2 regions of the Gracilibacillus phocaeensis genome follow, and region 2 is predicted to be linked to the other one. Evidence: predicted binding sites of a transcription regulator. Region 2 holds the regulator's gene; the other holds the start of a gene.

Region 1 (16,378 bases), on a different contig from region 2:
TAAAAAAGGACGTGATCACCTTGCCATCCGTTGTTGGTCCTATCAAGATTAATAGTGTTGATGGAGGAATCATCAATTTTGGTGACAGTTTTTACCTATCTCCTAAGAGTGCTTCTAAACTAGCTACTGGAGCAGGTGCAAACAACACAGGCGATTTCTTGAACACCAACACAGGATTTAACATCACCAATGCGATCGACCCCGATGCCGTTGATCAAGTCATTGGTGGAAATGCATAAGGAGAATCGTTCTCCTTATGCTCACACTTCTAGTAACAGGCTTTTATCAAAAAAGTATAAATATTTTTCTGTCACAGGCTTCTTCCATATCTCAGCTAGTGCCTTTGCATATAAATCAAGCTGCAGCTGATAACGTTGTTTCAATTTTTCTTCTAGCATCTCGCTTTGTGTATCTGTGATGTGATCCGTTTTATAGTCTAGTAATAATAGTCCCGAATCGGTTTCTATCACACAATCGATCACACCTTGCAGAAAAATCCTTTCCTTGGTCTGTTCTTGCCAATTGGGATATACTTCATCTGCCAGTAATGTCATACTAAACGGCACCTCACGCTCGACTTTATCTGCTTTTAACAGCAGCTTGCCCATATCGGTTGCGAAAAAATGCAGTATCGAAGAAGTATCGATCACCTCGGCCTCATCATTCGTGATCATTTCATCCGCTTCCAGGTGGGCAATATATTCCTCTAAACCAGATAATGTCCATTCCCGATCCAAAGGCAGGTGCTGCATGACCGTGTGCATAGCTGTACCAATCTCCGCCCTAGATAACTGCCGCTCTTTTTGCATAAAGCGCGGGCGTTTGCGGATAGGGGCACGGAAGGTATCGATAATTTGTTCGTCACTATAGCTATCTTTCATTTCATATTGACGTTTCATTTCCGTTACTGTTTGTTTGGCACGATAAAAAACCGCATCTTGAAACGGATAGACAAATTCCAACTGCGAGGCTACCTTGTTAGCCATGCCCTCATCAGGTAGATCCAGCTTTTCCCACTGATTGATGGAATCATGTAAGGATTGGATTTGATCACGACCACTCTCCTCTATCCTATGATATTGGCTCTGATGCACCGGGGTAATCTTCCACTGAGAGGCATCTTGCATAATCTCTACAGGGACTTGTAATGACCTATCTGTATTCCTCAATGCAACAGCGTCTTGATGACGGAGCAGAGTTGCTCCGAACCAATCTAAATAGGTTAGCGACTCTAAACGATAATAGGACGGGAGCACCCAGTCTTGATGTGTAATGGTATTTTCCCATTTTTTCCTTTTCTTCTCTAAAGAGGGAACCGTACCGACTAAGACAAGTTTCTCTTTCGCACGTGTTAATGCCACGTATAAGACGCGCATTTCTTCTGCCAGCATCTCACGCTGCATTTCCTTTTTAATACCATGAAATAGCAAGGTGGGATACATAATTCGTTTAACTGGATCGATATATTTGGTGGCAAAACCCAGTTCCTTATGCAGTAAATACTTGGCACGCAAATCCTGTTGGTTAAATTGTTTATTCATAGCACCAACAATGACGACCGGGAATTCCAACCCTTTACTTTTATGAATCGTCATAATCCGTACGACATCTTCTTGCTCGCCCAATGCTTTGGCTGCTCCTAGGTCATCCCCTTTCTCTTCCATACGTTCAATAAATCGCAAGAATCGGAATAAACCTCGGAACGATGTAGCCTCATACCCTTTAGCACGGTCAAATAAGGCACGTAAATTGGCTTGCCGCTGCCGTCCTCCAGGCATCCCGCCGACAAAATCATAGTAACCAGTTTCTTGATAGATTTGCCAAACTAAGGAGGATAATGCCCCTTGCCTAGCTTCCAATCGCCATGCTGCTAATTGATCGATAAATGTTTGGATCGATGTATGATCGTTAACCTTGATAAATGCTTGTAGGGCTTCATAATAGGAACCACCTTTCTTACTCAATCTGATCTGAGCCAGTTCATCTTCGTTCAAGCCGACAATAGGTGACTTTAATACGGAAGTTAACGGAATATCCTGTCTTGGATTATCAATCACCTTTAACAAACTAATCATCACCTGAATTTCAATCGCCGCTAAATAACCTGTTGATAGTTCGGCATAAATCGGGATATGCTGTTTTTTAAACTCTTCCATAATGGCTGGCGCCCAAGTCATCGAACGCAGTAAAATGACAATGTCCCGGTACTCGACCTGCCGTGACATCCCTGTTTGTTTATCGACAATCTGCATCGGCTCACTTCCACCTGTGCCGACCCATTGTTTGATTTTTTCCACATAAGCCCGTGCTTCTAATTGCGCCTTTTCCAAATCGGCATCTGTTTCCATATCTCCTGCGTTTTCTTCGTTTTCCTGTGTTTCCTGATCAATCACGATCACTTCTGTTTCAGGTTCTTTCAAAGGTGTTTCTTCATACGATGTATTGCCATAAATCAATTCAGCGGCTTGATCATAGTCTATATCGCCAACTTTTTCATCGAATAACTGACGAAAAATATAATTAGCCGCCGCTAGTACCTGCTCACGACTACGGAAGTTTTTGGCCAGATCAATTCGGCGGCCCGTGGCATCACGTTCGGCAAAACGATTATACTTTTCAATGAAAAGACTTGGTTCTGCATGACGAAATCGATAGATGCTTTGTTTTACATCGCCTACCATAAACATATTACCGCCATCATCATGATTGGCAACTAGTGATAAGATCGTTTCCTGAACCAAGTTGGTATCCTGATATTCATCGACCATCACCTCTGTATATTTCTGTTTAAGGCTTTTGGCCACAGCAGACGGTTGTAATGTTTCTTTATTTTCCGAGAGAACATCTAAGGCAAAATGCTCTAAATCAGCAAAGTCTACCAATCCCTTTTCTCGTTTGGCTGCTTGATAAGCATCTTTAAACTGGTGAATTAATTCGGTCAAGGCATAAACCGTTGGATAGAGTTCTGCCATATCGCGCAGATGCCCCTGCAGACTTCTGGCAAACCAATCGGTTGCAATTCCATTCCAACGCTTCTTCACTTGATCACGCAATGTTTTCACTTGTTCTTTCTTTTCTTCTTCACAGTCCACTTTTTTACGCGAAAGTGCCTTAAATTTAGCCGTCGTAAAAATAGTTCCTACTTCTTGCCAAGACACAGCCAGTGCCCCTTTCGCTTGTTGAATCATTACGAGATCTTGGTCTAATGCCTCCGCATAATGATAAGGGCCATCTGCTTCTCGAGTTAGGTTTAATGCCTGCTGGGTTAATGTCTCCATCACCTCTAGTTGATCGGCAACTTCTTCTTTCAATAAGGAAAGCCAGGGAATCTCGTCTTCCTGCGTCTCTTCATTGACTTGATACACCAGTGACATCTGCTTAAGCCAGTGGTCAGGATTGGGATGCTGGATCGAGAACTCATACATTTTCAAAATAAGCGATTCTACTTCCAGATCATTACGATCATTACTAAATCGATCGACAACGGAGAAAAAGGCTGCCTGTTTCTGCTCGTCTTCTTCCCCATACCAGCCCTCAAATAATTCCTCCAACACATCTTGCCTGATTAAATCAGCTTCCATGTCATCGGCAATGCGAAAGCCTGGATCGATATCCAAGTGGTAAGCATATTGACGAACCAGATTCATACAGAAGGCATGCAAAGTTGAAATCGAGGCATTTTGCACCAATGCCAGCTGTTTTTTTAAATGATTCGATTGCGGATTATCTGAAAGCGACGTTTCAATAGCAGCACCGATACGGTTACGCATCTCTTGTGCCGCTGCATTCGTAAAGGTCACGACTAATAAAGTGTCAATATCGACTGGCTGTTGCTTATTTAATAATTTCTGAATAATCCGCTCCACTAGTACCGCGGTTTTACCTGAACCAGCCGCTGCTGCTACTAAAATGTCCTGACCAGATTGATAGATTGCTTCTTCCTGTTCCTTTGTCCATTGCGGCATTACATATCACCTCGTTTCATCGCTGCTATCGCTTCTTCATCCTTCATATTCTTCAGTTTACGATAATTATTTTCGATTAATGTTGGATCAAATTGACAGACGGAGCGAAAATCACAGTAATTACATGCCGTTAATTGATCTTGCTGAAATGGGTTTAAGTCGACCTTACCTTCTGTAATCTGTACACCTGCTCGTTCCATTAGCTGATAAATATAATCATGTAATTGACGGAATACTTCTTGCTCTGCTACTGCCGACCCCTTATAGAACGAACCATTCTTACTAAAACCGGCTGGAATGATATTACTTCTCCCCGAGTCCAAAGAAGTATCCATCTTCCGCACGATATCTTCTTGATCGACGAGTAATCCCTTCATCTTAAACTTTTTCATCAGCTCTTGCTCCAGTTTATCTTCCGGTAAGTAGTCATTAGCAGCCACCATCGGATTATGCACATGAAAATATAATACCCCTGCCGGTTGGGCGGGTTCACCTAACCAGTTTTCTGCATTTTGCAACACCACATCTAAATAGGAGAGCATTTGTAGGGCCAAGCCATAGTATACTTCCGTAAGAGTGAGACCTCTGGCACTGGATTTATAATCAATGATACGCAAATAGAGTTGATCCTGTTCCACTGCCCGATCCACACGATCGATTCTGCCTCGTAACAGCAATCGATGCTCATTAGGCAAATCAATCTGTAATGGCGCAAGTTGATCAGGATAACCGAAGCCTATCTCTAAACCAACGGGGGAAAAATGGGTTTTTCGTGCCTGTTCACTTAATACATAAGTAGCGCGGGCAATAACACTCTCCAATTTCCGTTGAATATATTGATATCGATTAGAACTATGCAAAATTTGGTGCTGTAAAACAGGGGACAGTGTACTGACAGCTCGATGGGCATAAGACTTTGCTTCTTGATCGTAAATATCGGCAAATTGTTTCCCTTCTTTTTGAATCCACTCGGTAATCTGTTTTAATGCTTCATGGAATAACTGCCCAATATCTGGCGCATCCAATTTATAAGTAGGACGTTCCTCCAGTCCTAAACTGTACTTAGCAAAATGCTGGTAAGAACAACGATGGTACATTTCTAACCTTGATACACTTGCCTTTATTTCCTCGGGATACATTGCTGCCACGGTATCCTTCTTCAAATCGCTTGGTCTATTCTCATAAAACAGACTTTGTAATACTCGTTGATCAAGCAACGGTTGTGGTGATCTTTCCATATACCAATTTAGTACATACTCCCAAATCGGATCAATCGGATAACCACGTAATTTGCGGGCTAACTGTGAAGTGAGCGCCCCTCTTGTTTTGACAGGTGTGGTCACAAAACGTTCTGCCTGGTTCATCTCCTCTGGATCTTGTAAGAAAAGACCGGGCATTTGCTCAGGAAACCATTCCTTCACACGTTTAATTAAAGGGGATGGCGCCTTTTGTTTCCCTTCTTCGTTACTAATAGGATAGCTGATCCATAAATAGTCAGCTGGCAGTGTGAAAGCCAGATAGACATAAAACCAATCATCCAGCAGCTGCCGTTGACTGCCCGCAGCCAATTGCATACCATTCATTTGTAAAATCGTACGTTCTTCTTCCGAAATCAAACCATCACCAGCGGGCTTCATCGGCCATGTTCCTTCGTTCACACCAAGTAAGAAGGCACACTTCACTCCGTGCATACGGGAACGATCAATCGAACCGACAACAACATGGTCCATACTTGGCGGTACATGAGAGAAACGTAATGCCTCCATACCAGATTCTAAGACCTTACGAAACATCGCTAAGTCCATCGATTCCTCGCCAGCAACTTCCGTCATCTCTTCTAACAATTGAATGATGGCATCCCATACCTGGTCCTGCTCTCGTCCTTTTTCTACTTTCCCTTGTTGATCATAAAGATCCCGGATAGCTTCGAGCCGTTCTGGGGCTTGATTGTTCTCCAGCCACTCAAAAAGCGCTACCGTCTTCTCTTGAATCGTCGGCAGGGTACGCAATTTTTTATCTATGTCAGCCAAGGCATATGCTACTTGATTGCGATAAGCATTGATACGTTCTTGTGTCAGTCGTTCTTGATCTGTCTGGACGGGTTGGTCAAAGCCCCTAAATCGTTGAAAACGCCAATCGCGATCCGATAACCAGCTGGATCTCCCTCTCATACCGTATTCTAGTACATAATTTTCTAATTCATCGATGGCCACCTGATTCAAGCGATACTCCCCTTCACCCTCAGGAATAAAGCCAGCTTTCAACAGGCGAAACACTGCCTCATAGCGCCAGTTCCCTTCTACCACATCCAATAGGGAGCGAATCGTCTCGATTAATGGATGACTCAACATCGTTTTCTTCTCATCGACAAACACTGGTATATCATAGTCCTGAAACAATGTCGTTATCAAATCCTGATAAGCTTCCGGCTCGCGAATTAAAATCGCAATATCTCGATAACGATAACCCTGTTCCCTGATTAATCGAATGATTTCTTGCGCTGTTCCTTCCACCTCAGCCCTTGGATGAACTGCCTCAGACAACCTCACGTTGGCTTTGCCATTCATGCTTGGTACAGGACGAGTGTCAAAATAATCGTTAATATGTTGAAAAGTAGGACGCACGTGCTCTGGTGGCTGCATTTGCTCACTCTCCACCTGCATACCGACCTGATCAGCCAGCTGTGTTAATTGGCTGTAGGTCTCATGTGTTAGATAAAATAAATCTAAAGGGGATGATTCTCTTTTTGCCGTATCCAACGTCAATGTCACGGTAACCTGATCTGCTTTTTTCAGCATTACATCTAATACTAACAATTCTTGCGGGGTAAACTGGTGAAAGCCATCTATGTAAATGGTTGCCCCCTCCAAAAAGGAAGATGTGTGTAGTTTTTCAACTAGCTGCTGCATCTGATCCTCGCTATTCATATATTGCCCCTGTAATGCCTCAGTTAATTGCTGATAAATATAAAATAAGTCATCCAGTTTGTGTTGTAAGGCTTGTTCATTAACGGTCGGATGATGTGACGATGCCATATCCGCCATCTGTACAGCTAACATATCAGGTGTGACACAATAATGTTTAAATTCAGTAATCATCGTTTCTAGTTGTTCAATAAACCCTTGTTTTTCGATGGATTTCTGAAACATTTTCCAATCTTCTGTCCGTTCTTCAACGATCTTGCGAAGCAGCATTTGCACTCCCATCGACGTGATATATTTCTTGGTTGCCCCTCCTGTCAGTTGCATCACACGCCAAGCCAACCGCGAAAAACTATAGACCTGCGCACGTATAGAACCATTAATATCCTCATCGCTTAGCAAGGCATATTCCTGCTGAAAGGTCATTTGATCGGGAACTAAATAAATAATAGGCGGACCCTTAGGATTCTCTTTTAGTTCCTCTCGTATTTCCGACAAGCATTGTTTACTTTTATTCACTGTCGCACTTCCTAATAAAAAACGCAGCAAGTATAACACCTACTTTCTCTGAACATATATATATTGTATCAAACACTCGTTCCATATGGAAGTGAGAGTCTTTTATATAAGGTAAGAAAACAGATAATCTCCACTATAATAAGTTCAATCTAACACAGACAAACAGTTAAACTCCCACTTACAAATTCAATTCTAACTATGGAACTACTATAAGCAAAGGTTTTGCTATAAATAAACTATGTAGTGCGTTTCTGGCTCGTTTGCTTGTCAAAATAATAAAGTCTTATTATACGGTCGTTTTCTTAACATTATCAAACAGAAAATTCTTTTGGTTTACAAACCCTCCAAATTGCTTTAGTATATAACATCTGTGAAATTATGCAGCAACATTTCCATACATTATTCTTTTTTTACCAAATCTACGTAATGAAAGCTTGGTTAAAAGGGCACACTAAAAAGAAGTGATTGGGAACGTAAACAACTAATTGGAGGAACAAACAACTATGGAACGTTTAAAAAACAAAAAGACTTCACTGGATCTCCCATCATTATTAGTAAGCGGGGGTATCTTGTTGTTTTTTGTTATTGCAGCACTTATCAATGCAGACTTGGTAGCCAATACCGTCAATCAATTATTTGGCATATCGGTTACTTATTTTGGTATTCTATATCAATTGACACTATTAGGAACCTTTTTTATTGCCTTAGCGTTAGCCATATCCAAATACGGAAAAATTCGTTTAGGAAATCTGAACAAACCGGAAATGAGTACATTTAAGTGGATCTCTATTATTATGTGTACATTATTGGCTGGCGGTGGTATATTTTGGGCGGCAGCTGAACCTTTGAGTCATTTTCTTACGACACCTCCTAATTTTCCTGGGATAGAAAGTGGTACACCTGATGCAATAGTCCCGGCCTTAACGACAAGTTTTATTGATTGGGGCTTCCTAGCTTGGGCAATATTAGGAACTTTAGGTACCATCGTCTTAATGTATGCCCATTATCACAAAGGCATGCCCTTAAAACCCCGAGCATTTTTATATCCTTTTTTTGGCGAGAAAATCATGAGAAACAATGTGTTTGGCACCATTGTCGACGCCTTTTCTATTATTGCTGTTGCAGCAGGAACTATTGGTCCTATCGGCTTCTTGGGATTGCAGGCTGGTTATGGGATTAGCTCCCTAACCAATTTATCTAATACAACAAGCTTGCATATCACCATCATTGTGTTATTAGTGATTGGAGCGGCTATTTCTGCGGTAACTGGGATTCATAGAGGAATTCAATTCTTAAGCAGTTTTAATGTTATCTTAGCGATAGGGTTGATAATTGGTGTCTTGGCATTCGGACCAGGATTGTTCATCTTTAATAATTTCTTTGAATCATTTGGTCTTTACGTGAATGATTTCATATCGCTGAATACCTATCGAGGAGATGAGGCATGGCTTAGTCTATGGACAATATTCTTCTTTGCATGGTTCGTCGGTTATGGTCCGATGATGGCTATATTTGCCGCCAGGATATCTCGAGGGCGTACGATTAGAGAGCTTGTCTTAGCGGTCGCTATTATTGCACCAGTTGTTACAACTTTTTGGTTTACAGTTGTAGGTGGGACAGGTATTTTCCAAGAACTACAATCTCCTGGCTCTATCTCTACGGCTTTAGATGAGGCTGGGCCACCTGCAGCAATGATGGCTATTACACAACAATTGCCGTTCGGGGAAATTTTTGGTTTCTTGTTCTTATTGGCAACCATTATTTTCGTCTTAACCACGACAGACTCAATGTCCTTAACGATTTCCATGGCCATCTCTGGTAATGGCCACCCTCCACGTTGGCTAAGGGCCTTTTACGCGATTATTATGGGAGCGGTAGCCATCGTGTTGGTTTCTTTAGGTGAAGGAAGTATTAATGCATTGCAATCCTTCATCGTTGTAACGGCAGCACCAGTAGTCTTATTACTATTAACGACCTTCTGGACCGCACCAAAGGTATGTAAAGAGTTATACCAAGATCAAATAAAATCCTAGACAAAACACGGCTATTCCTTGATCAATCTTGGCATAGCCGTGTTTTATTGTGTTCAGTCGTTAGGGCACACCCCTCATTCTTTATTACTTGCTGTATATTCCATTAACCAGCAATCACGATAGTCTCCTTCATGCCATTCATGATCCGCTAACGTTTTCGTCTTCACAAAACCACATTTTTCATAGCAGCGTATCGCACGAATATTACTTTTATGTGGATCTACAACGACTCGCTGCGCCCCCAATTGCTCTACTAAATAAACAACCATCAACTCAACAAACTGTGCACCAATTCCTTGATTCCAATAAGACGTCTCACCAATAAATTGATCCATACCATATATTCTCTTTTCCGATAAGCCATATGATGTTTTGGTTGAGGTATCTAAAAGATAGAATTGTATATATCCAATGGCTTGCTGGCGATATTCTATGATGCACCTCACTGTTGGAGAACCATTCAGGTAAAAGATCTTCCTTGTTTTTCTGTGATCAAATGATTGATCGCGTCCTTCATAATAAGCGAGTACATCTGGATCGGACAGCCATTTGGTCAATAGAGATTCATCCTGCAATGTTAATTTTCGGATTCCTATAGCATTTTTGTGGACGAGCACCTTGCTATCCCCTCCCCTGCCCAACGTGATCATTTATCGTGACCTTAAACGGTCCCCCTATTCAACTTTTTAGGCAACTATAACAGCAACTAAATTAGTAAGCGCTTACTTCAATCAGCAAATTGAAAGCTTAATTCAGAAATTGGCCAGTAACGAATATTTACCTTACCTACCACTGTCTCTTGATCCACAAAGCCTATCTCTCTGGAATCACGACTGTTCATTCGATTATCCCCTAGGACGAACAACTTTCCTTCAGGTACTATTTTCTCTCCGGTAACTTCTAACAGGGTAAAATCCTCTGTTAATGTTTGATTAGGTTCACGATAAGGTTCAAGATAAGGCTCTTTTTTTTCTTTACCATTAATAAACAACTTGTCATCCTTATAAACAACTTGGTCGCCTGGTTTTCCGATCACCCTTTTTACATAATCTTCATCTTGCGTTGCATGAAAAATAATCACATCAAAATAATCAATCGCTCCCCAATCATACAATCTTTTATTGACCATGAGCAGATTACCATCATGCAAAGTAGGTTCCATTGATTTTCCATTCACTTCATAATTTGCTATCAAGTAAGGCTTGAGACATAATACCAAAATGATGGTGACCACCAGACTACGAACAATGATCGATACTCTTTTTTTCCACATAGCCTTTCCTCCAAAAGGAACATTTATTAATAAGTTCCCTGTTTGGCATTTTTTAATCCTTTATTTATTCTTTTTCTCTTCCGACCGCTTATGTAAATAAGTTTCAATATATTTCCCAGCGACCCAGAGTAGAGCTACTCCTATGGCTACAATGATCGTCTTGACAGGATTTTGCGCAAAAGAAGCCAAACTATCCCCCACAAATGAAATGGTAAACACCATCACACCTTTGCCAAGTAAAACAGCAAGCACAAACTGATAGAAATTTATCCTGGATAAGGCAGCTACTACATTAATAATAGCTGATGGAGAAAAAGGAAAACATAATAACAAAAACAGTGGACCAAAACCATGTCTAGTCAACCAATTGGTTACCTTGGATACCTGTTTATTTGACGTTAACCAGCGGAAGAATCGCAAATGTTGATAACGTCTAACTAGCATAAAAACCAAAATGGTACCTGAGCTTGTCCCCGCTAACGATAATAGAAAACCTTCTAATAAACCATAAGCCGCTGCATTGGTAATAACAAAAGCAATAATCGGCAAAAAAGGTAAGAAAGCTTCAATAAAAGGTAAGAAAAATCCTGGAAGGGGACCTAAGCTTTCATAGCTGCTTAATAAGATATCTACTAATTGACCATATTCATTGGCCTCAAATAAATCTTTTATCTCCGTAACATCAATGTTTTCAATATTGTTTATACTATATAGGATCATCCCGCCTCTAGCTCCTTTAAGAAGTTCAAAGTATGGCTTACCCTTATTCTAATATTTTTTGCTTCATTTGCCCAATCTTTCACATCTTTCTTTTATTTTCTTTCCCCTTTTTATTGCAATTTTATGTACATTATATTAAAATAGAACAAACGTTCCTTTAGAGAAGGAGAATGACACATGAGATATTTGAACAAACATGAATGGAACCTAGCGTCACGTTTTCTCTTTTTATCCATGACCTTAACAGTAATTAGACATGATTTAGGGAAATTAGAGCAAAACTCTCCCTTCAAAATAACCGAACCATATACACAACTATTACAAGAGATGGAGCAGCAAGCAATAAAGGAAAGGGAGGAGCTGATTAAAGAAATGAATAAAGAAGAGCTGGAGGTGCAAGCCCTCCCTAATTCCCATGACATGTCCTTCACTTCCTATTTATTTATCTGCAAAGGGAGAGAAGAGAAACGTAATTATTTCAATCCAGCTATTCGAAGGAAAGTGTCCTTTATATTTGAAGAACTGTTAGCACATGCCCTGACAGCTAAAACCAACCAAGAAGAGAAGTTGAAACTTTAATAACTTAAAGTGCGTGCTCAAGCAGTCCAGTTTCCCATGTGACAAGTTTGATTATTTTGCTATGTTAGGCAAGTGCCGTGAAGTACTTTACACAAGCATTTGCCTAACACATTCTATACTTCAAGCCAATGTCGAGGCAATTTCACAGTTTAGAATACCCGCCATTGCTTTTAGTAACTATCTTTTTCGATGTAAGGGTGGTTCTGAGACAAATTGAGAATGTTCTAAAACATGTTCGATATTGTTGCTTAATAAGTAGCGGTATTGTGCTGTTCGGTAGACCTGATTGATGATGCTTGCATAGGAGACATTCAGCAGTATATCACGACCGTTTTTAAATACAACTCTGGTGAAATGTGTATCTTCTCTTTCCACTTCCAGCACATGAGAGTGGGCAATCCAGGTGCAAGATTTTCTCAGCGGGGATTCTACCGGAAAAAAATACATACCACTTATGCGATCAATCGCAATAGGCGGTTTATGGGTGATACCGCTCAGCATACGTGTTCCATCCAACAAACCTTGCAAACTAATTCCAAAACCCTTGCACGTGTAATTCATTACCTGATGTGTACTCCATGTGGTTTCATAATCATCCTTTTCGTCCTGTTCAACAATCCTTGTAAAAAATCCATCATCATCCTGAAACCCAACAATCGCCAATGTATTCGGACTAATCTCTGGTATTGTTTCCTTACTTATTTTCATCTAATTCCTCCTTTAAATTTTTCTACTTAAAGATAGCAATTAAAGGGCATTTTGGAAATAAAATAAGCTAAATTACCCGATATTCAGCTTAAATTCGACCAACTTGATCAATGTTTGGTATAATTCTTGTAAAAAGAGGCACTCAGTACGACTTTTTGAAGAAATTTGCCCAAATAAAGGAGGAGACGTTGATGTGGTTTAAGAAGCAACCAAAAGAAGATACAAAATACCCACAACGAGACATTTCTATAAAGGAATTGCAACAGGCCATCCAGCAATTTGAACAAGATTTACCGTCTCATATTCCACTAAGGGTGCTCATTAATGAGGATAGATCACTTGATTATTCCCTACTCACCCCATTTTTGAAGGCGATTCCAAATCAACCCTATTACATGTCGAAGGAAACGTACGAGTTATTTCCAGAGGAGGAAAAACATCTAGCAGTAGCACTAGATCAAGTTCAACGCGCAGTAGACCAATATATTCTACAAACGAATACCTTACCGGTGATTGATTATGATCCCTACCGAAAGGTGAATTTCTTCAAGTTAGAGCAGCTTGATCTCATTGATCAACGCCCTGATATTGATTTTTACATTACTGACTTAGAAAATTTAATTACTATGGAGAAACCGGAGTAATGCTTTAAGTTTGTAACAAACTTTTCAGCAATGATAAATAAATAGAATGATAAAAACTATCTTATTCTTTATCACTTATACGGATCCTTTCTGTAATATAGTCAGACTTGCTATGCCACGTATATCACCATTTCACCTCACCATTGCAGCAAAGAATGTTTTCTTTATTTACCAAAAAACTAGTGTACTTTCCTGAAAAAAATGGGTAAGTACACTAGTTGATCTTTCTTATAGAAGTTACTTTTCATTCAACATGTTATTGACAATAGTCAACTACTTCCTGATAGGACAAATCTCCACCAAAAATATCGAGGGCACTGCCAATCGTAACATGTAGCTTACCTTGCGTAAGCCGTTCGAACAGTTGTAAATCAGCCAACGAGCTTACCCCACCTGCATAAGTTGTCGGAATCGAAACAGAAGCAGTTAATGCTTCGACTAGTTCTTCCGCAATTCCAGCACGTTTTCCTTCTACATCTGCAGCATGAATCAGAAATTCATCACAATATTTTTCTAACTTCTTAATCGTTGTTGGATTAATTGCAATATTGCTGAATTTGGTCCATTTATCGGTGACCACATACCACTGTCCATCCTTTTGTTTACAGCTTAAATCGATGACTAATCTTTCTTTGCCAATTGTCTCCACTAATTTGTTTAAACGTTCGATTTTTAATTCACCATCTTGAAAAATATAGGACGTAACGATCACATGAGAAGCGCCAGCCTTCAGAAAGATCTGTGCATTGTCTGCATTGATACCACCGCCTACCTGCAACCCTCCTGGATAAGCCGCTAATGCTTTGATCGCCGCTTCTTTATTGCCTTCCCCAAGCATAATGACATGACCGCCTTTAAGTTGATCTTGTTTAAACATCTCTGCGTAATAGCGACTGTCATATGTCGAAACATAGTTTTCTATTACTTGGTGATCAGCTTGGTTTAACGTTGCTCCCACAATCTGTTTTACCTGTCCTTGATGTAAGTCAATACATGGTCTAAATTGCACACCTTCACTTCCTTTTCCATTGTTTAATGCTTATTTACCACAGGGTAACTGGAGTTTGATTGGTGGCACTAATAAGTATGAGAAAACTTCACTGAATGAAGTTTTCCTTTATTTTCCCATAAATCCACCGTTTGCCTCGATAACTTGTCCGGTTAACCAATCCGCTTCTTCTTTGATCAATAAAGAAAGAATATTCGCTGCATCAATTGGTTGCCCAATTCGTCCTGCTGGAAATAGCGGCAATAATTGTTGCTGCAGCGATGCAGTAATCCAGCCTGTATCCGTTGGCCCAGGATCTAGCGCATTAACGGTAATTCCAAGTGGAGCTAAATTAACAGCTAAAGGTGGTGTAATGGCTTTTAACATTCCCTTTGTGGCAATATAAGCCAAGTTATTTGGATCCGGTCCGCCAGACACCATGAAAATAATTCTTCCATGGTTTCCACCTGGAAATGCTTGTTCGAAATTCTTTGCAAATAACGTACTCAATAAGATTGTCGACTTATTATTTACTTGATAATGCCTATCCAACAGTTCCCCTGATAAATTGTGCAGATTGGCAGGGGCTTCAAAAGTAGCATTATTAATTAAGATACTTGGGTCCCCTAATGTACGCTTTACCTCCTCGATGATTTGGTTAGGTGCGTTAGATTCAGTCAAATCCACTTCCAAATCCGATACACGCCTGCCATAGTTCTTCAATTCATTTGTTAATTGTTGAGGGTAATTCTTTTCCTCTGCGTATATATCGGCTGAAGTCAAATGAGTAAAAAAGATATCGAGCCCTTCCGCGGCTAACTTATGACAAATAACAGCGCCGATACCATTTGGTCGGCTAACACCAGTTATCATGGCAATTTGTTTCATTTATCCCTCGCCTCGCTTTCCCTTCACCTATTGTAATGTAAAGCCTAGAAAAAGAAAAGATGTCACCAATCATGATGACATCTTTTACAGTTAAGCAAAGCCACGGGCATATTGCTTTGGAATTTCGATTTCTTGCTGGAGCTTTCGGGCAGCATGTATCGCCCAATACGGATCACGCAGTAGACCGCGGCCAATCGCAACCAAGTCGGCATCGGCATTACCGATAACCGCATTAGCCAAAGCTGAATCGTCTAACGAACCAACCGCAATGGTAGGAACGTCTAACGCATCACGCATCGCCCGAGCAAAAGGTAGCATATAGCCTTGATGTGTACCTGGGTGGCGAGTAGGTGAAATCGCTCCCTCGCCTCCAGCACTAATATGAAACATATCTACACCGGCCTCTTGATAAGCTATCGCCTTTTCCACGCCATCTTCCAAAGTATAACCTTCCTCTACAAACTCGGTCGCAGAAATTCTCATGAGAAGTGGCATACCCTCAGGCATTTCTTCTTTGACGGCTTGAATAACCTCCGAACCAAAACGCGTATATTCTTGATACTCATCTGTACGCTTATTCGTATAAGGAGAATGGAACTGATGAATCAAATAACCATGCGCCCCATGTAATTCAATTGCGTCAAAACCTGCTTCGACTGCACGACGAGCCGATTGTTTGAATTTCTCTACCATATCCTTTACTTCTGTGGTAGTAAGCGCCCTAGGCTGTTTGGATGTTTCATTATATGCAATCGCAGAAGGCGCAACAGGGTGTTCTGTATCCTCTGCTTTTCTTCCGGCATGGGCAATCTGAATGGCTATTTTACTACCTTGCTGATGTGCGGCATCGGTTATCCGACGATAAGCAGGAATCTGATCATCTGACCATAGACCGAGACATTGGTTAGAGATACGTCCAGCTGGTTCTACATTCGTCATTTCGACAATGACCAGACCGGTTCCACCGACTGCACGTGATACATAATGGGTATAGTGCCAATCATTTGGTGTACCATCCTGTTTCTCTACAGAATATTGACACATGGGTGCCATCACGACACGGTTTTTCAAGTTTAAATCTTTTATTTGAAATGGTTGAAATAGTTCTGACAAGTTGTTTCCTCCTTGCTTACTTTTTGT
Region 2 (16,378 bases):
CGCCGGTTGATGGAAGGATTAGTCGCCCGTCTTCTGCCATGGTTAAAGCATTACAACGTCAATTAAATGCAGGTACCTTCTAGTGAGAATAGCTCATGTTATCGCAAGTCCAGGGAAAACCTGGGCTTGTATTGTTTTTTTCCGTATATCATTTGTGAGTAAACCGAACACTCTTTTTTGACATAAGTTGTTTTAAATAACTTGGAACTTGCAAGAACTTAACTCTTTTGTCAAAATACATATATATCATACAGGGGAAGTGGACCAAATGAAAAAGTCGGATCAAGATTTGATAAGTTGCCCAAAGTGTGGCGGAACATTGCTTTACCAAGAAGAATGGCAGCAAGCACTGCAGAATTATGATGTAACCTCTCATTCTTTTTATGATATTACACTGGCGATTTATGAGAATAAGATACCAAAGTATATTTGTCGAGATTGCAAAGTGGAGATATTAGTAATCAACTAAATTGTCTTCAGGTATCGCGTTATATCGTAGAAGATTTAAAAGCTTTTATTTACAAATATCACACATGCCATAGCGCAAGCATGCTCGGTATCTTCGCTTAAAGGATATTCATCCAAGGGTGGATGCCGATTTATTGCTAGAACAGGTGGAGTACCTTCAATAAAAAGATATTCCTTACTTAGTAGCCGTTATCCCTGTTTATACGAATGAAGAAGGGCAAACGAAACATTTATTGGATTCTCCCAAGCTTGCAAAAACATTAAAATATATGCAGGATAATGGGGCAAGTATGGTATTGCATGGATACGAGCATCAATATCTCAGTTCAGAGACCGGGGAAGGTTTTGAATTTTAGGATGTAAGAAATGATCGCCCTATTTATCAAAAAGCGATGGGAAAAGCCAAATTTCCCGATGATTTTACATCGGAGGAAGCATACCAATCGTTTATCGCACAAGGTGAGTCATTTGAACGAACTTATATGGAAGAAGCTATAATCGAGGAGTTGAGGAGCTGACAGCACATGGTTTGTATCCGTTAGCGATGGAAGCCCCCCCATTACACAATATCTCATCAAGGTTACGAAATTTTATCATAACATTTTACTTCTTATGTAGGACGCTTGCAATTGACAGATTTTACGTAGTAAGGTGATTATGCTCCCATTTTTGAATCAACACCCACTTTTTGCATGGAATGACAGTATATTCGGAAACTGTGGGTTTTATTGAATAAGTCAACGACACATGGTACAAGAACTGCAACAATATAAATAAGCCTATATATCTGCATTTTATCATCCTTATCTTGGATTAGAAGGATTGAAAACAGTGGTGGAAAATCTAGAGCAGGCAAGTGATGCGGTATAGCTTGATTTGAAGCAAAAAGATAATTTAGTACAAACAGAGTCAATGACGATTGCATCCAAAGACGGTGCAATCGAAGTGACGAAACCATTTGCTGCCAGTGATTATGAAAAAAACGTCAAATTAAAACAAAGTCTGAACTCCGTTATACCAAGTTTGACTTTCTTTATAGTAGTTATTTTATTACTAGTAAGCAAGGAGATTTTAATAACTGCTGATCATTTGTACTAGTCAGAGTAATGGCGAGAGGATACCAAGTAGGTTCTTGGAGTACCTCTCGTAAGCCTGACATTTCTAGTTGTTATATCTGAGCGTCTTCTCGGTAGGGAATGGCTTTGAGGTATTCGGATGTTAAGATAGTATTTATTTATACACCTCCTTCATCATGCAAAATTCCCCTTTTTTGATCTCCTTTACGTTCATTCTCTGGCTCCACGTGTATGGAAATATGGGCATTAGCGAATGTTTCTCGGATCCTTAATTCTATATGGTCACACAGGTCATGCGTTTTCTGAATCGTTTCATGAGAAGGAACGACCATATGGAATTCAATATATTCCACTGCTCCAGCCCGTCTGGTTCTGAAGTCATGAATCTCTATATATTCGTGATGATACATTTGGATAATCTGGAGGATTTCCTTCTCTTCTTGCTGAGAAAGCTTAGCATCTAATAACGGCGGGAAAGCCTCTTTGATTAATTTTACCGCTTCTAGCATGATATAAATCGCTAAAGCTATTCCAATCAACGGGTCAAGGAAATGCCATCCAGTCAGATAGACAAGTAGTAATCCAACTGCTACGCCGAGAGAGGTGTACACATCCGTCAACAAATGAAAAGCGTTGGATTTCATGGCAATGGAATGGACTCTTTCTCCTTCCTTTTTAACCAATTTGGATACAATAAAATTAAGAATCGCACCTACAAGCATGATGGCAATCGCTAAGAATGGAAGTTTGACAGGCTCAGGTGCGAATAGCTTGTGGAGACATTCGTAAATAATCCAGAAACCAGCCACAAAAATGAGCAGAGTTTCTAATGTGCCAGAAATATTTTCTACCTTACCATGACCAAAAGGGTGCCCTTTATCAGCTGGTTTTCCTGCAACTCGAACAGAAATAAATGCAATAAAGGAAGCCAATAAATCTAGTGCAGAGTGGATAGCCTCTGAAATAACGGCAATGGAACCAGTCCACAACCCGACGATTAATTTTAAAACAACGACAAAAGAATTACTTAACACAGACAAAAATGCAATTTTATCAGTTCTTCTCATCCCAACATTCTCCTACCTTTTATGGAATAGAGAATAAGTATAACAAAAGAAGGCTGAGTGGGTCTATAGCAACCTTTTGGTTCATTTCAAATTATATATCTGTTTCGAAAAAGAGTTGAATATATCTAATAAATATCGTCTAATTCAACCATCCTATTGTCAATATGTCCTTTCAGAACTATTTAATAATGCAGTATAAATGGGATAGATTATTTTTTACATCCTTTGTGATTGAATTATGTTATACTGTTTATGCTTTATAAGCCATTACCCAACAACTCATTATCATCATATAGCAACAAAGAGAAAGGAACGATTATAAATGGAAGCCAAAAGAGAACAATGGGGTACAAGGATGGGATTCATTCTTTCGTCAGCTGGTGCAGCCGTAGGTCTGGGAGCTATATGGAAATTCCCATACATGACAGGTATGAATGGTGGAGGTGCGTTCTTCTTTCTTTTTATACTGTTCACCATTTTGATCGGTTTACCCTTATTAATTGCTGAATTTATCATTGGAAGAGGTGCACAAATAGAAGCGGTCAGTGCTTATCAAAAATTAGCTCCAGGCAGTCTATCATCACTGATTGGTTATTGGGGAGTTGTCGGTGCGTTTATCCTATTATCATTTTATGGTGTAGTAGGCGGGTGGGTTTTGCTATACACCGTCTTATCTATTCCAGGAAAAGTCATTTCCAATAACGCGGATTACGGTCAGTTATTTGCTGATATTACAGGAAACCCATGGCTTACAATTACGGGTTTGGCGTTGTTTATTCTTCTGAACGCCTTTGTTATTTCATCGGGCATTAAACAAGGCATTGAAAGATACAGTAAAATACTAATGCCGCTTCTATTTATTTTCTTTATTATTATTGTTGTACGTTCTCTTACTTTTGAAGGAGCGATGGAAGGTATTCGTTTCTTTTTACAGCCGGATTTCAGCAAATTAAATGGTGAAAATATATTGAACGCCTTAGGGCATGCTTTTTTCTCGCTGGCAGTTGGTATTTCAGTGATGGTGACTTACAGCTCTTATTTACAAAAAAATATTAGCTTAAGTCATTCAGCGACATCTGTATCTATGATGAACATCCTGGTATCCTTTCTAGCTGGTTTAGCTATTTTTCCAGTTGTTTTTGCCTTTGGTTTAGAACCTGCGGAAGGACCAAGTTTATTATTTATTGTTTTACCAGAGGCTTTTTCGCAAATGCTGTTTGGAGAGCTGTTTTTAACTTTATTTTTATTATTATTTTTATTTGCTGTGTTGACCTCCTCATTCAGCATGTTGGAGATTATTACCTCTGCTATTTCAGAAAAAACCTCTTCTTCACGTAAGTCGATTGCATGGATCGCCGGATTTTTCGTTTTTATAGCAGGGATCCCTGCTGCCTTGTCTTCTAATGTGTTAGCTGACTTGATCATTTTTCAAAAAAGCATATTTGATGCCAGCGATTTTCTGGTAAGTAATATCATGTTGCCAGGAGGATGTCTTTTTATCGCCTTATTTGTTGGGTTTAAGATGGATCGTGATTTAGTACATCAAGAATTTTTCTTTGGAAATCACTTCGGTGAAGGAGTATTTCAATTATGGTTTGGTGTTATTCGCTGGTTGGCGCCTGTGACGATTATTGTTGTTTTTCTATACTCTCTAGGAATTATTTACGGATAGCGAGATAAGCACCTCTTAAAAAGGATAGAGGTGCTGTCAATCTGCAAAACACCCTCTCTTTACAAGATTTCCTTATTGTGCGGCTTAGGTACTTTATGGATGTCATTGCAGATGGTCTTTTTGGTTAACAATCGTCTTATTCAGTTCTCCACCAAATAAGACGGTTGGATTACAGGCTGCGGTATAAGCCGATTACTTTTCCCAAAATGGAAACATTATCGTAAATTAAAGGTTCCATTGTAGCGTTTTCTGGCTGCAGGCGAATATGATTTTTTTCTTTAAAAAATCGTTTGACAGTTGCTTCTGTTTCTTCTGTCATAGCTACTATGATATCCCCGTTTTCTGCAGTGTTTTGTTGTTTGACAATGACCTTGTCCCCATTTAAAATCCCTGCTTCGATCATACTGTCCCCTTCAATTATTAACACAAATAATGTGGAATTTCCTTGCAAATCACTTTGTGGTATTGGAATATACTCTTCGATATTCTCTACTGCAGTAATAGGCAGCCCAGCCGTAACTTTCCCAATGACAGGTGCAAAGGTGGGTTCCATTTTAGGAACATCCCATTCACCTTCCTGCTGTAGTATTTCAATGGCTCTTGGCTTAGTAGGATCACGCCTTATATAGCCCTTCTTCTCCAATCTTGCTAAGTGTCCATGTACTGTAGAACTCGATGCTAATCCTACTGCTTCCCCAATTTCTCTCACAGAAGGCGGATAACCTTTTAATTCCACTTGCTCTTTAATATATTCCAGAATATCTTCTTGCCGCTTTGATAGGTTTGTCATAACTTTCACCCCTTAGACGTAATATTTAATAATCATAGTATAACACAGGAAAATAAATCTGACAAACATTCGTTCGAAAAAAGTGTTGACATGAACGTTTGTTCCTGTATAATGAAATTACGAACAAAAGTTCTAAGGAGGGAAATAACATGCTAAAGAATATGACAAAAGTGGATTTCTTTTATTTATTATCTTTTGTTTTTGCTATTATTTTTTTCTATATTGCAGCAGTAAATAATATCTAAAATGGGGAATCAATATGAGAACAGCCATTATATATTGCCGAGTCAGTACGGAGAAAGAGACGCAAGAAAGCTCCATTCAACGACAACAAGAAGAACTAGAAGAGTTTGCAGTCAATCACCATATTTCTATTTACCGAACAATCAAGGAAAAACAGAGCGGATATGATATTGAACGCGAAGGCGTATTTGCAATGCTGTCTGTCTTTCAAAATGGTCAGGCAGACACCCTGTTAATTCAGGATGAAACAAGACTTGGAAGAGGGAATACTAAGATCGCTTTATTACATCAGTTAACCAAATTAAATGTAACGATCTATTCTTTGTCGCATCACGGCGAACTCCAATTATCAGAGGGAGATTCTATGGTGCTGCAAATTGTCTCTATCGTTGAAGAATATCAACGGAAATTGCATAATGCCAAAATCAAAAGAGGGATGAATAAGGCTATCCAAAATGGATATAATCCGGCACAAAACTTATCTAATCTCACGCAAGCCCAGGGAAGAGAACGGATTGAGTTCCCAATAGATGAGGTGCTCCGTTTAAGAGAAAAGAAATTGACCTTTCGTGAAATTGCTTCTATCTTAAGAGGGATGGGATACGATGTGTCGAAGGCAACCGTTCACCGAAGATATCAAGAATATCAAACACTTGAAAACTCAAAACATCCAGATTAAAATGGAAACAGGATGGACAGGATAAAGATATTGAATAACTGTCAAAAGTAAGTGAGGTGAAGTCTGGATGTTATCTGAAGAAAAAATTGCTAGAATAAATGAGCTTGCTAATAAAGCAAAAAAAACGGAATTAAGTGAAGAAGAAAAACAGGAACAAGCTGAATTAAGACAAGCCTACCTTAAAAATGTACGAAAATCATTTAAAAATCATATGAAAGGGATGACTGTCGTTGACCCAAACGGGAATGACGTCACACCTGAAAAGCTCAGGAAATTCCAAAGGAAACAGAAATAAGCGACGATCGTGCACGAACAACTTCATTCCCTAGTTCTTGTTGTTCGTTTGCTTTTTCATAACCCGCTACACTGCATGCAGAAAACAGCTTGGAAAAGACAAATGATCTGCCAAGCCATTCTCCGGTGCAGTTTTTTGTTGTAAGAACGGAGAATTAAGAAGAAAATTGACTGATTTACTTGTCATTCATGCCATTTCGTTATAGGATTATAGATGTGCGTACATATTTGAATATCGAAAGGAGAAAAATGATGTCAAACCAAACAGAACAATTGTCGATTAACACGATAAGAACATTGGCGATAGATGCAATTGAGAATGCTAATTCAGGCCACCCAGGCTTGCCAATGGGGGCTGCGCCAATGGCTTACAAACTTTGGACCGAATATATGAACATTAATCCGAAGAACTCCCAATGGTTTAATAGAGACCGTTTTGTACTTTCTGCGGGTCATGGTTCTATGTTATTGTACAGCCTTTTACATCTATCTGGTTTTGATGTAACAATTGATGACTTGAAAGGATTTCGTCAGTGGGATTCAAGAACACCTGGTCACCCAGAAGTTCATCATACAGATGGGGTAGAAGCTACCACAGGACCTCTAGGTCAAGGTATTGCTATGAGTGTCGGTATGGCAATGGCAGAAAAACATTTAGCAGGCATGTATAATAAGCCGGATTACCCAGTTGTGGATCATTACACTTTTGCCATAGTAAGTGATGGTGACTTAATGGAAGGTATATCTCATGAGGCTTCTTCCTTAGCCGGGCATCTTCAATTAGGTAAGTTGATCGCTTTATATGATTCTAACGATATTTCGTTGGATGGAGAGTTAAACAAGGCATTTTCCGAAAATGTTCCCGGACGTTTTGAGGCTTATGGCTGGCAGGTTCTTCGTGTAGAAGATGGCAACGATACACAGGCTATTTCTGATGCGATTGAAAAAGCGAAAGCAAACACGGATCAACCAACACTTATTGAAGTTAAAACGATTATTGGTTATGGTTCGCCGAACAAGTCTGCTTCTGCTGCTTCACATGGTGCAGCATTGGGGGCCGATGAAGTTAAATTAACGAAAGAGTTTTACAACTGGGATTATGAAGACTTCCATGTACCTGAAGAGGTTTATCAAGACTTCCATACAAAAATTGTTGAAGACGGTCAAACCAAGGAACAAGAGTGGAATCAATTATTGGAAGACTATAAAAAGGCGTATCCGGAACTAGGAAAAGAACTTGAAACGGCGATAAATAAAGAACTTCCAAAAGATTGGGATAAGAACTTACCAGTATATGAAGCAGGTAAAGATGAAGCTGCTACTCGTGCTACTTCTGGCGAGGTATTAAATGCAATTGCCGAAGCAGTGCCAACGTTGTTTGGTGGTAGTGCAGATTTGGCAGGTTCCAATAAAACTAATCTAAACAATGATGGAGACTTCTCTGCAAATGAACCTGCAAACCGAAATATTTGGTTTGGAGTACGTGAATTTGCTATGGCTGCCGCTCTAAATGGTATGGCATTACATGGTGGATTAAAAGTATTTGGTGGTACATTCTTTGTGTTCAGTGATTATTTACGACCTGCTGTCAGATTGGCAGCGATACAAAATCTCCCTGTCACTTATGTATTAACACACGATTCCATCGCTGTTGGTGAGGATGGACCAACACATGAACCAGTGGAACAGTTAGCTGCATTTAGAGGTATGCCAAACTTGTCTGTTATTCGTCCAGCAGATGGTAATGAAGTACAAGCCGCATGGCGTTTAGCTCTTGAATCGACAGATCAACCAACTGCTCTTGTACTCACACGACAAGGCTTACCAACGTTGGAAGGTACAGCAGAACATGCATATGAAGGTGTGAAAAAAGGTGGGTATGTAGTCAGTCCTGCTTCTAAAGAAACACCAGATGCCATTCTTGTAGCAACTGGATCAGAGGTTCAGCTGGCAGTGAAAGCACAGGCGCAATTAAAAGCAGAAGGAAAAGATGTTAGTGTAGTAAGCATTCCTTCATGGGACCGTTTTGATGCCCAAGATGCAGCATATAAAGAAGCAGTACTGCCGAAAGCTGTAAGCAAACGTGTTGCGATTGAAATGGCTGCTTCCCTAGGCTGGGAGCGTTACGTAGGCATCGAAGGTAAAATTATTTCCATCGATCGCTTTGGTGCTTCTGCTAAAGGCGATAAAATTATTGAAGAATATGGCTTTACTGTGGAAAATGTAGTGAATCATGTAAATGAATTATTCTAAAAAATGGGACGAGGTATTCCTCGTCCCATTTTTTCACTTTATAATGCCTTAAAGTATTCTCGTTGTTTGTTGCTCATCTTAAAAAAATGCATAAGTAATGTACGTATGTTGGAAAAACTTATATCATGATGACCTACAGCTCTGGTTCATAAAACAAGTGCTTGTATTATAAGTTAATTTTTACTATACTGTATAAGAGACAGTTTGAAGGAGGAACGAGGGAATGAGCACTTTTATCTGGATTATACTAATCGTTGTCGCTCTTCTAGCAGGTGTTGCGCTGGGCTTCTTTATTGCGAGAAAGTATATGATGAACTATCTAAAGAAAAATCCACCAATTAATGAACAAATGTTGCGTACTTTGATGATGCAAATGGGACAAAAACCAAGTCAGAAAAAGATAAAACAAATGATGCGTTCTATGAATAATCAAATGGATAAAAAATAACCTATTTTTGATTATAAATGCTGATGGATTAGGCTTCTACAGCCGATAAAAAATTACGTGGTTAATTTTCTAAAAAGTCACTTTCCTGTATAAAAAATTAAACAGGAGAGTGGCTTTTTTATTGTAAGAAAAGAAGCCTATGACGTCAAACTAATTGGCATACAGATAAGTTTTGTACTCAAGTTTCGGACAAGACAAATAAGCTTCAATACTTGGTACTAAAGGGATAATATAGTTTTTATTATCAGGCTACATCAGTATGAAGCAGCGATTTCCGCAAATAATCAGGTAATTTGCGGAAGAACCGATTAAAAAACTCGTTGATTTGTTCATCAGTTAGTAGATATTCTTCTACCATTGTTGAACCGATTAATTCTAGGATAGTCATCAATGCTTGTGCAAATCGGATATCTTCTATCTCATCACAACACACATAGAAAAGTTGACCAATTGTTCTATGGTCTTCTTCTTCCCGTACGCTAAGTGACAACATCATGTAACGCAGGAAAACAATTGTAGTGTGTGCAGTCATGGAATCATAGCTACGGCATTGAAATTCCTTTGCCAGTCGCAAATTGGATTTGACCACCCTGAAAAAGCACTCGATCTCCCAGCGCTTGCCATAAATACGGATAGCATCTTCTTCCGTGTGTTCGAGGTTGGTTGTTAAAAGCGCAAGCCATTGTTTGGAACGATTTCTATCACGAACAAATACAATGCGTGCTTGAATTTCATTCCCATTTTTATCGTCATGGCGAAGTCCAACTACAATGTTCGCAAGGATCTTAGCACGTCCACGCTTTTTACGAACTTTCTTGTAAAGCTGGTTCAATGTGTAAGATTCACCTTCATAGGTGTAGTGAATTTTAGGTGAACGTTTGATCATACAAACAACATCTAGCGAATAGTTTTTTATGATTTTCGATATGATAGCTGGATATGCGAACCAACTGTCAAAAAGAACCGTTTTCGCACCTAGCTTATTTGGGTTAATGGAATCGAGAAGATCAAACATCGTCTCTGTACTTTTTTTCGTTGCCTCTTGGCGTCTTTTATAACCGACTGTTCGCTTGTCTATATTTGAATCGACGTCTTGAAAACGATTTTTCTCATTTTTTGAACTTAAAAGCGAAAAAGCAAGTGGCATAAAAGAAGCTCCGTCTGACCAGCCAAGCGTGAGCATACGAAATCCCTTAAAGTATCTTCCGGTTGTATGGTCTTTCACTCTGGCAAGCAGTTCGACCGCTTTACTGCGATTGCGGCTGAACAAAGAATCATCAAATATGAGAACTCGGTCACGATCCTCGGAAGTTAAAGGGAGCAAGAATTTCATAACAAGATTAGAGCCAACATTGGAAAGGAATTTACGCCAGTTATAAGTTGGGTTTTTCAAGAACTCATACACCGTATCCTTTTCAAAATCCTTTGAAACACGTTCTGATTCAAGCGCCCTGGAAAAACTCATTCCATGAAGTACAAGTGCGAAAATAAATTGCATAATAAGACGTGGGGAAAATCCTTTTTCCTTGTGAACATGGGCCTGATTAAGAAAAGTTCCAATCTTAGCTTGAGTAAAAAACTGCAGCATACGGGAATTTGATTTTTCATTTTCATTAGAATTTGGTAAAATAGTAGACACGGAAAACATCCTTTCTTTGGTTGGTGTGGTGCCTATATTTTACCAAAGAATAGGGTGTTTTTTGTATTTTAATGATAATTATTTCATTCCAAGACTAAGTGCAACAAGGAGTCAGGTCATTTTTTAAACTCCGAAACTTGAGTTTTGTATGATATTAAATAGCAGATTTATCAATTCCATGTCGTAAAGTTGATGGTTTGTCTATATTAGGAAGTGCTCTAGAAATAAGTTCCACTACTGCAAGGTAAGGCTCTAACCTACTAAAGGTTATCTTATCTCCGTCTAACTATAACGTCTTGGTATATTTAAATTACACTAGGAACGAAAGGGGATTAAATAATGAGTATCAAAAGATGTTTGGCTATTGCAGAAGACGTATTTTAACGTGAAATAGCACAAGATCTTGGTTCATTAGGTGGGAACGTTTTAAGTGGGAACTTAGATGGGGCGATACTAATGGATAACTCGCCTATCTAACCGCAATCCTCAATGGATCATTTGGTCCACTGATGATACAATGTATGCAAATGAGCATAATCTCAATGATGAAATCAGCATTTGCATAACTGTTGACTGATTTTTTTATATTATACTGCAGCTAGGAGGAGAAAACAGATGAAAAAAGTAAAAATAGCTGATAGAGAAGTATTCCCAATAGGTTTAGGCACTTTGAACATGGGAGACAAACCAAATAAACGAGAACAAGAAGTGAAAGCCATACAAACTGGAATAGATAACGGCGTGCAGGTTATTGACACAGCTGAAATGTATGGAAACGGGAATTCCGAGCAATTGGTAGCACAAGCTATCCAACCATATCTTCAACAGCGGGATGATTTGTTTCTGATTTCCAAGGTACTGCCTTCCAACGCTTCTAAGCAGCAATTGCCAATTAGTCTTGATCATAGTTTAAAAAGGTTGAAGGTGGATTATTTGGATCTATATTTACTTCATTGGCAGGGTAACATCCCGCTTCAAGAGACTGTAGAGGCGTTAGAAAAAGCCAAAAACCAAGGCAAAATCAAAGCATGGGGTGTTTCTAATTTGGATACAGCCGATATGGAACAAATATGGACCTTTCCAGAAGGGGGGAATTGTGCTGCCAACCAGGTACGTTATAATTTGGCAGATCGAGGGATTGAATATGATTTAGTACCGTTCATGAGTAAACAGAGAATACCGGTGATTGCTTATGCACCGGTTGATCGTCATGATAGCTCCGGTACAAGATTGACCGAGCAACGTGTTTTAAAAGAAATAGCTAAAAAGCATCAAGCAGATATTTTTCAAATTTTATTAGCCTGGACTATCCGCAATGGAGAAACCATCGCTATACCGCAATCCAGCAACCCTACTCACGTGTTCCATAATGTCAAGGCAGCGGACATCCAATTAACAGCACAAGATCTTAAACAAATAGATACCGTCTTTCCCGAACCTAACAAGAAGCAACCGCTTGCATTATGGTGAATATGAACGTTGATATTAGTAAAGCACAGAAAAAAGTTTCGCGGCTATAAATAAGGCTGTCGAATTATTTTGACGGGCTTTACTTGCTCGAGGTGATAGGGGACCCTTTGTACGAAAAAAGGTCAGACTAACCACTTAAGGAAAAATATCATGCCCATGATTGTTCCAAAAGAGAAGATGACAAAAACGTAACAAAATGGTCAGATTAGAATACTTGCTTATTTTTTCTATCGGTCTTATGATAGGGTATAGTAATGATATATAACGATACCTTATCGTTTGTTTGAGGTGACGAATTTTGACAGAAGTCAATCTATTTATTGCATTTGGGGCAGGGTTTCTATCCTTTATTTCACCATGTGTACTTCCGCTTTATCCAGCTTTTTTGTCCTATATTACGGGTATGAGTGTCAGTGATATTAAAGAAGACAACGCCATGTTCAATTATAAAAGTATTCTACATACGTTGTTTTTCCTGTTGGGATTTTCTAGCATTTTTGTTTTGCTAGGGTTTGGTACCAGCTTTTTAGGTGGTTTTCTTAATCAATATGATACTTTAATTAGACAAGTTGGAGCAATTATCATTATCTTTTTTGGGCTCGTCATCATTGGGGCGCTTAAATTCGATTTTCTGATGAAAGAGAAAAAGATTCGTTTTAAGAATAAACCAGCGGGTTTCCTCGGCACGTTTCTAGTGGGAATGGCTTTTTCTTTGGGCTGGACACCATGTACAGGTCCCATCCTTTTGGCGGTAATGTCCTTGGCAGCAACTAATACGGAAATGGGTATTATATTGATGACCTCCTATTCTCTAGGTTTTTCAATTCCGTTCTTTATTTTGGCATTTTTTATTGGTAAAATGAAATGGATAAAGCGTAATGCTCCAAGATTAGTGAAGATAGGCGGTTATGTGATGATCTTTATGGGGTTCTTTCTGTTTTTCGACTGGATGACAGATTTAACCTCCTATTTAGCCACATTCTTTAATTTCCGAGGGTTTTAGACAAAAGAAATATTTGTGTTAGGGGGAGTTTTATTTGGTGGAAAAGAATAACTTAATCTTAAAAACAGCCACTGTCTTTATTGCCTTCATTCAATTCGGCTTTGCTATTTATTTGTTTTTTGCCGGACATAATGCGCCAGGCGGAGGTTTTGTCGGCGGACTGATGACAGCGGCAGCTATCGTATTAATGTATATGGCATATGGAGAAGCAATTATAAATAAAGTACTGCCAATTAATTACCAAACATTGATTGTCATTGGCTTACTAATTGCTATCGGCACAGGTGTGGGATCGTTTGCATTTGGAGAGCCTTTTTTAAGTCAAACCTTTGATTATTTTCACTTTCCTATTTTTGGTGAGATGGAATTAGCAACGGCACTATTCTTTGATTTAGGTGTTTATTTAACCGTTATTGGTGTCACCATGACGATTGTGTTAACTATATCACAGGACAGAGCATAAAAATATAATACGCAGCGAGGACACGACATATTATTTCCGTGTTTTTGCTGCGTATTTTTTGTTCTTATAGTCATCAGGGGAGTATTGAAAATAGTGCTCATAGGATGCAAGATCAATCTCTTTTTCCTGCAATTTTTTTCTTAAGAATTTATGGTCACGTTTTGGAGTGGCCATAATGTACCCTTGAATTAAGGTATCCTGTGTAACGTACGATTCCTTTTTGCGCAAGGTTAGTTCACCGATCTTGCCGGCAATTTTCTCTCGAGCTACGTCACGGAACAATTCAGGGACGGGGCTGACTAACTCTTCTAGAAGGTTTTTTTCTTTGTCCTGCCATAAGTGCTTTGTTTCTTGGATATAATAATTTTCCCAATCCAAATCAGATTTCCCGTCTTGTTTAGGTAACCTTTTTAGAAATTTACGGAACATAAAGAAACCGCCTATCGACATTAAACCTAGCAGTATGAAGGTCCATATCACGATAAATAACATAAATGTAAAACTCAATTCGATCACCTGCCTTCGATATTTTTTTAAAAAAAACGAGCATGTTAGCGGTTTTTTTGCTAACTATTGGAAATGATTATTTTATTTTTTCTGAAAGTATAGTAATATAACAATGAATCTTAAATTCAGTCATTAAAATCCATATTTCTCATACAATATATCAAGTCGTTGATATTATAGCATGTTTGCGCACTTCAAGAAAATAATTTACTTAGCTGGAATTGGAGGGGAAGTGTTTGCTTTATGATGGAGATCGAATCACAGAGATAAGTACTGGTAGAGTTACAGACAGTGAATTTTCATTAGTAACAATTCCGAAACAAATGAGACAGCAGATCGAAAGACATGGGTTTGATATTATATGTATAAGTGATCATTTAGGGAAGATCGAATATGTCTCAGAGTCTGTCCAAAGGGTGTTGGGCTTTGCAAAACAAGAGGTAATGGGAAGGTCCATATTCCGATACCTCATGCATGAAGACAAGCTGTTTTTACTAAGGAACTTCGATATCGATAGGTCACTTGAGCATGGGGAGAAATCCTTTCTTCATCTCCGCAATCATTTGGGCAGATATATGATTTTTGAGGCAATGCTTTATGCTTTCTATTGGAATGGAGAGCGAAAGGTCATGTCGTTATTAAAAGACACAACCGATCAAAATCAGGCCGAGGAAGTGTTGATTCGATCAGAAAAGATGTCGATTACGGGTCAATTGGCCGCAGGGATAGCACATGAAATCAGAAATCCACTTACTTCTTTGAAAGGATTTATGCAATTATTACAAAGTGGCATTTCGAACAAAGAAGAATATTACACCATCATGATGGATGAAATTGATAAAATTATTGCAATAACTTCCGAATTGTTATTTTTATCAAAACCCATGACCAATGACAGGAATCAGGAGAGTATTAATAAAATGCTCCGAGACGTAATCACCCTACTATATACAGAAGCCAATCTATATAATATTGATATTGTCTTGGAGACAGATGAAGATGTACTTGTTACTTGTGACTGTTCACAGATGAAACAAGTGTTTATTAATTTAATCAAAAATGCGATCGAAGAAATGGAAGAAGGTGGATTGATCCATATTGTCATTAATCGAAAGGAAAGTGGTTGTGTCATTTCCATTCAGGATCAAGGGCCTGGTATTCCTGCGCATTTGATCGATAAACTCAAGGAGCCGTTTTTTACGACAAAAAAGAATGGAACCGGACTTGGGCTTATGATTTGTAATCAAATTATCACGAATCATCAAGGGAAGCTGGAAATTGATTCGGAGGTCGGGAATGGTAGTACGTTCCATATTCATTTGCCGTTTGAAGTTCATTAGATGGCTATCATTTTTATTTATATATAGATTAATTTCGACTTTTTGCGGTGAATCAATTTACTTATAAACCGATTTCAGATAAAATAATAGGGGTATGGGCTATATGATAATATAGTAGTGTAGGAGAATGAGAGTTTTTCACTCCAATTTTTTGTCAAGGGGGTAATTGACTGAATGAGTAATCAAAATTCATTTCAAACAAAAAAGCAATTTGAATTGAACGGAAAAACGTATAACTATTATCAATTAAAAGCTTTAGAAGAAGCAGGTGTCGGTAACATTGACCGTTTACCTTTTTCCATTCGTGTGTTATTGGAATCATTAATTCGACAACAGGATGGACGTGTCATACAAGATGGACATATCAAAAGTTTAGCTAACTGGGGAAAAGAGAAAGGGGAGGATGTGCCATTCAAACCATCTCGCGTTATTTTGCAGGATTTCACTGGTGTTCCAGCAGTAGTTGACTTGGCTTCTTTACGTAAAGCGATGGTCGATATGGGTGGCTCACCTGACAGTATTAACCCAGAAGTACCCGTCGATCTAGTTATTGACCACTCTGTACAAGTGGATGAGTATGGTACAACGAATGCATTACAAGCAAACATGGAACTTGAATTTGAACGAAACGCCGAGCGTTACGAATTCTTAAATTGGGCACAGAAAGCATTTGATAACTACCGCGCGGTACCACCAGCAACTGGTATTGTGCACCAAGTCAATCTAGAATATATTGCTAATGTGGTACATGCCATAGAGAACCAAGATGGCGAGATTGATACATTTCCTGACACCTTAGTGGGAACGGATTCCCATACTACCATGATCAATGGTCTAGGTGTTCTTGGCTGGGGTGTTGGTGGTATTGAAGCAGAAGCAGGTATGCTTGGACAACCTTCTTATTTTCCTGCTCCAGAAGTAATTGGTGTTAAATTCACAGGAAGTTTTCCAAATGGAACTACGGCA

The links. Region 2 encodes LexA, which represses DNA repair genes until DNA is damaged. Its sites were predicted from a motif close to CGAACATATGTTCG; they were not measured.
Region 1: addB (helicase-exonuclease AddAB subunit AddB) is a predicted target of LexA. The motif match lies at 7,475-7,488, and genes of this name have one in related genera.

Annotation. Positions count from the first base shown of each region.
Region 1 covers NZ_LR131141.1:174,090-190,467, reverse strand. Annotated here, with positions in the region: gene E0E32_RS01345 (spore germination protein) at 21-239, shown strand; gene addA (helicase-exonuclease AddAB subunit AddA) at 261-3,965, opposite strand; gene addB (helicase-exonuclease AddAB subunit AddB) at 3,965-7,435, opposite strand; gene E0E32_RS01330 (BCCT family transporter) at 7,909-9,438, shown strand; gene E0E32_RS01325 (GNAT family N-acetyltransferase) at 9,513-10,055, opposite strand; gene lepB (signal peptidase I) at 10,166-10,711, opposite strand; gene E0E32_RS01315 (TVP38/TMEM64 family protein) at 10,772-11,431, opposite strand; gene E0E32_RS01310 (YhjD family protein) at 11,609-12,010, shown strand; gene E0E32_RS01305 (competence protein ComK) at 12,188-12,718, opposite strand; gene E0E32_RS01300 (DUF3939 domain-containing protein) at 12,910-13,362, shown strand; gene hisA (phosphoribosylformimino-5-aminoimidazole carboxamide ribotide isomerase) at 13,619-14,371, opposite strand; gene E0E32_RS01290 (SDR family oxidoreductase) at 14,480-15,238, opposite strand; gene E0E32_RS01285 (NADH:flavin oxidoreductase/NADH oxidase) at 15,329-16,351, opposite strand.
Region 2 covers NZ_LR131144.1:1,216,162-1,232,539, reverse strand. Annotated here, with positions in the region: gene E0E32_RS13700 (peptidoglycan recognition protein family protein) at 1-83, shown strand, start outside; gene E0E32_RS13695 (hypothetical protein) at 269-469, shown strand; gene E0E32_RS22835 (DUF2334 domain-containing protein) at 639-824, shown strand; gene E0E32_RS22650 (hypothetical protein) at 861-986, shown strand; gene E0E32_RS22495 (hypothetical protein) at 1,345-1,566, shown strand; gene E0E32_RS13680 (cation diffusion facilitator family transporter) at 1,703-2,611, opposite strand; gene E0E32_RS13675 (sodium-dependent transporter) at 2,934-4,283, shown strand; gene lexA (transcriptional repressor LexA) at 4,453-5,073, opposite strand; gene E0E32_RS13665 (YneB family resolvase-like protein) at 5,333-5,995, shown strand; gene E0E32_RS13660 (DUF896 domain-containing protein) at 6,063-6,290, shown strand; gene tkt (transketolase) at 6,542-8,542, shown strand; gene E0E32_RS13650 (YneF family protein) at 8,766-8,990, shown strand; gene E0E32_RS13645 (IS4 family transposase) at 9,235-10,638, opposite strand; gene E0E32_RS13640 (aldo/keto reductase) at 11,245-12,099, shown strand; gene E0E32_RS13635 (cytochrome c biogenesis CcdA family protein) at 12,398-13,102, shown strand; gene E0E32_RS13630 (Na(+)/H(+) antiporter subunit B) at 13,137-13,565, shown strand; gene E0E32_RS13625 (DUF2621 family protein) at 13,596-14,057, opposite strand; gene E0E32_RS13620 (ATP-binding protein) at 14,309-15,412, shown strand; gene acnA (aconitate hydratase AcnA) at 15,587-16,378, shown strand, end outside.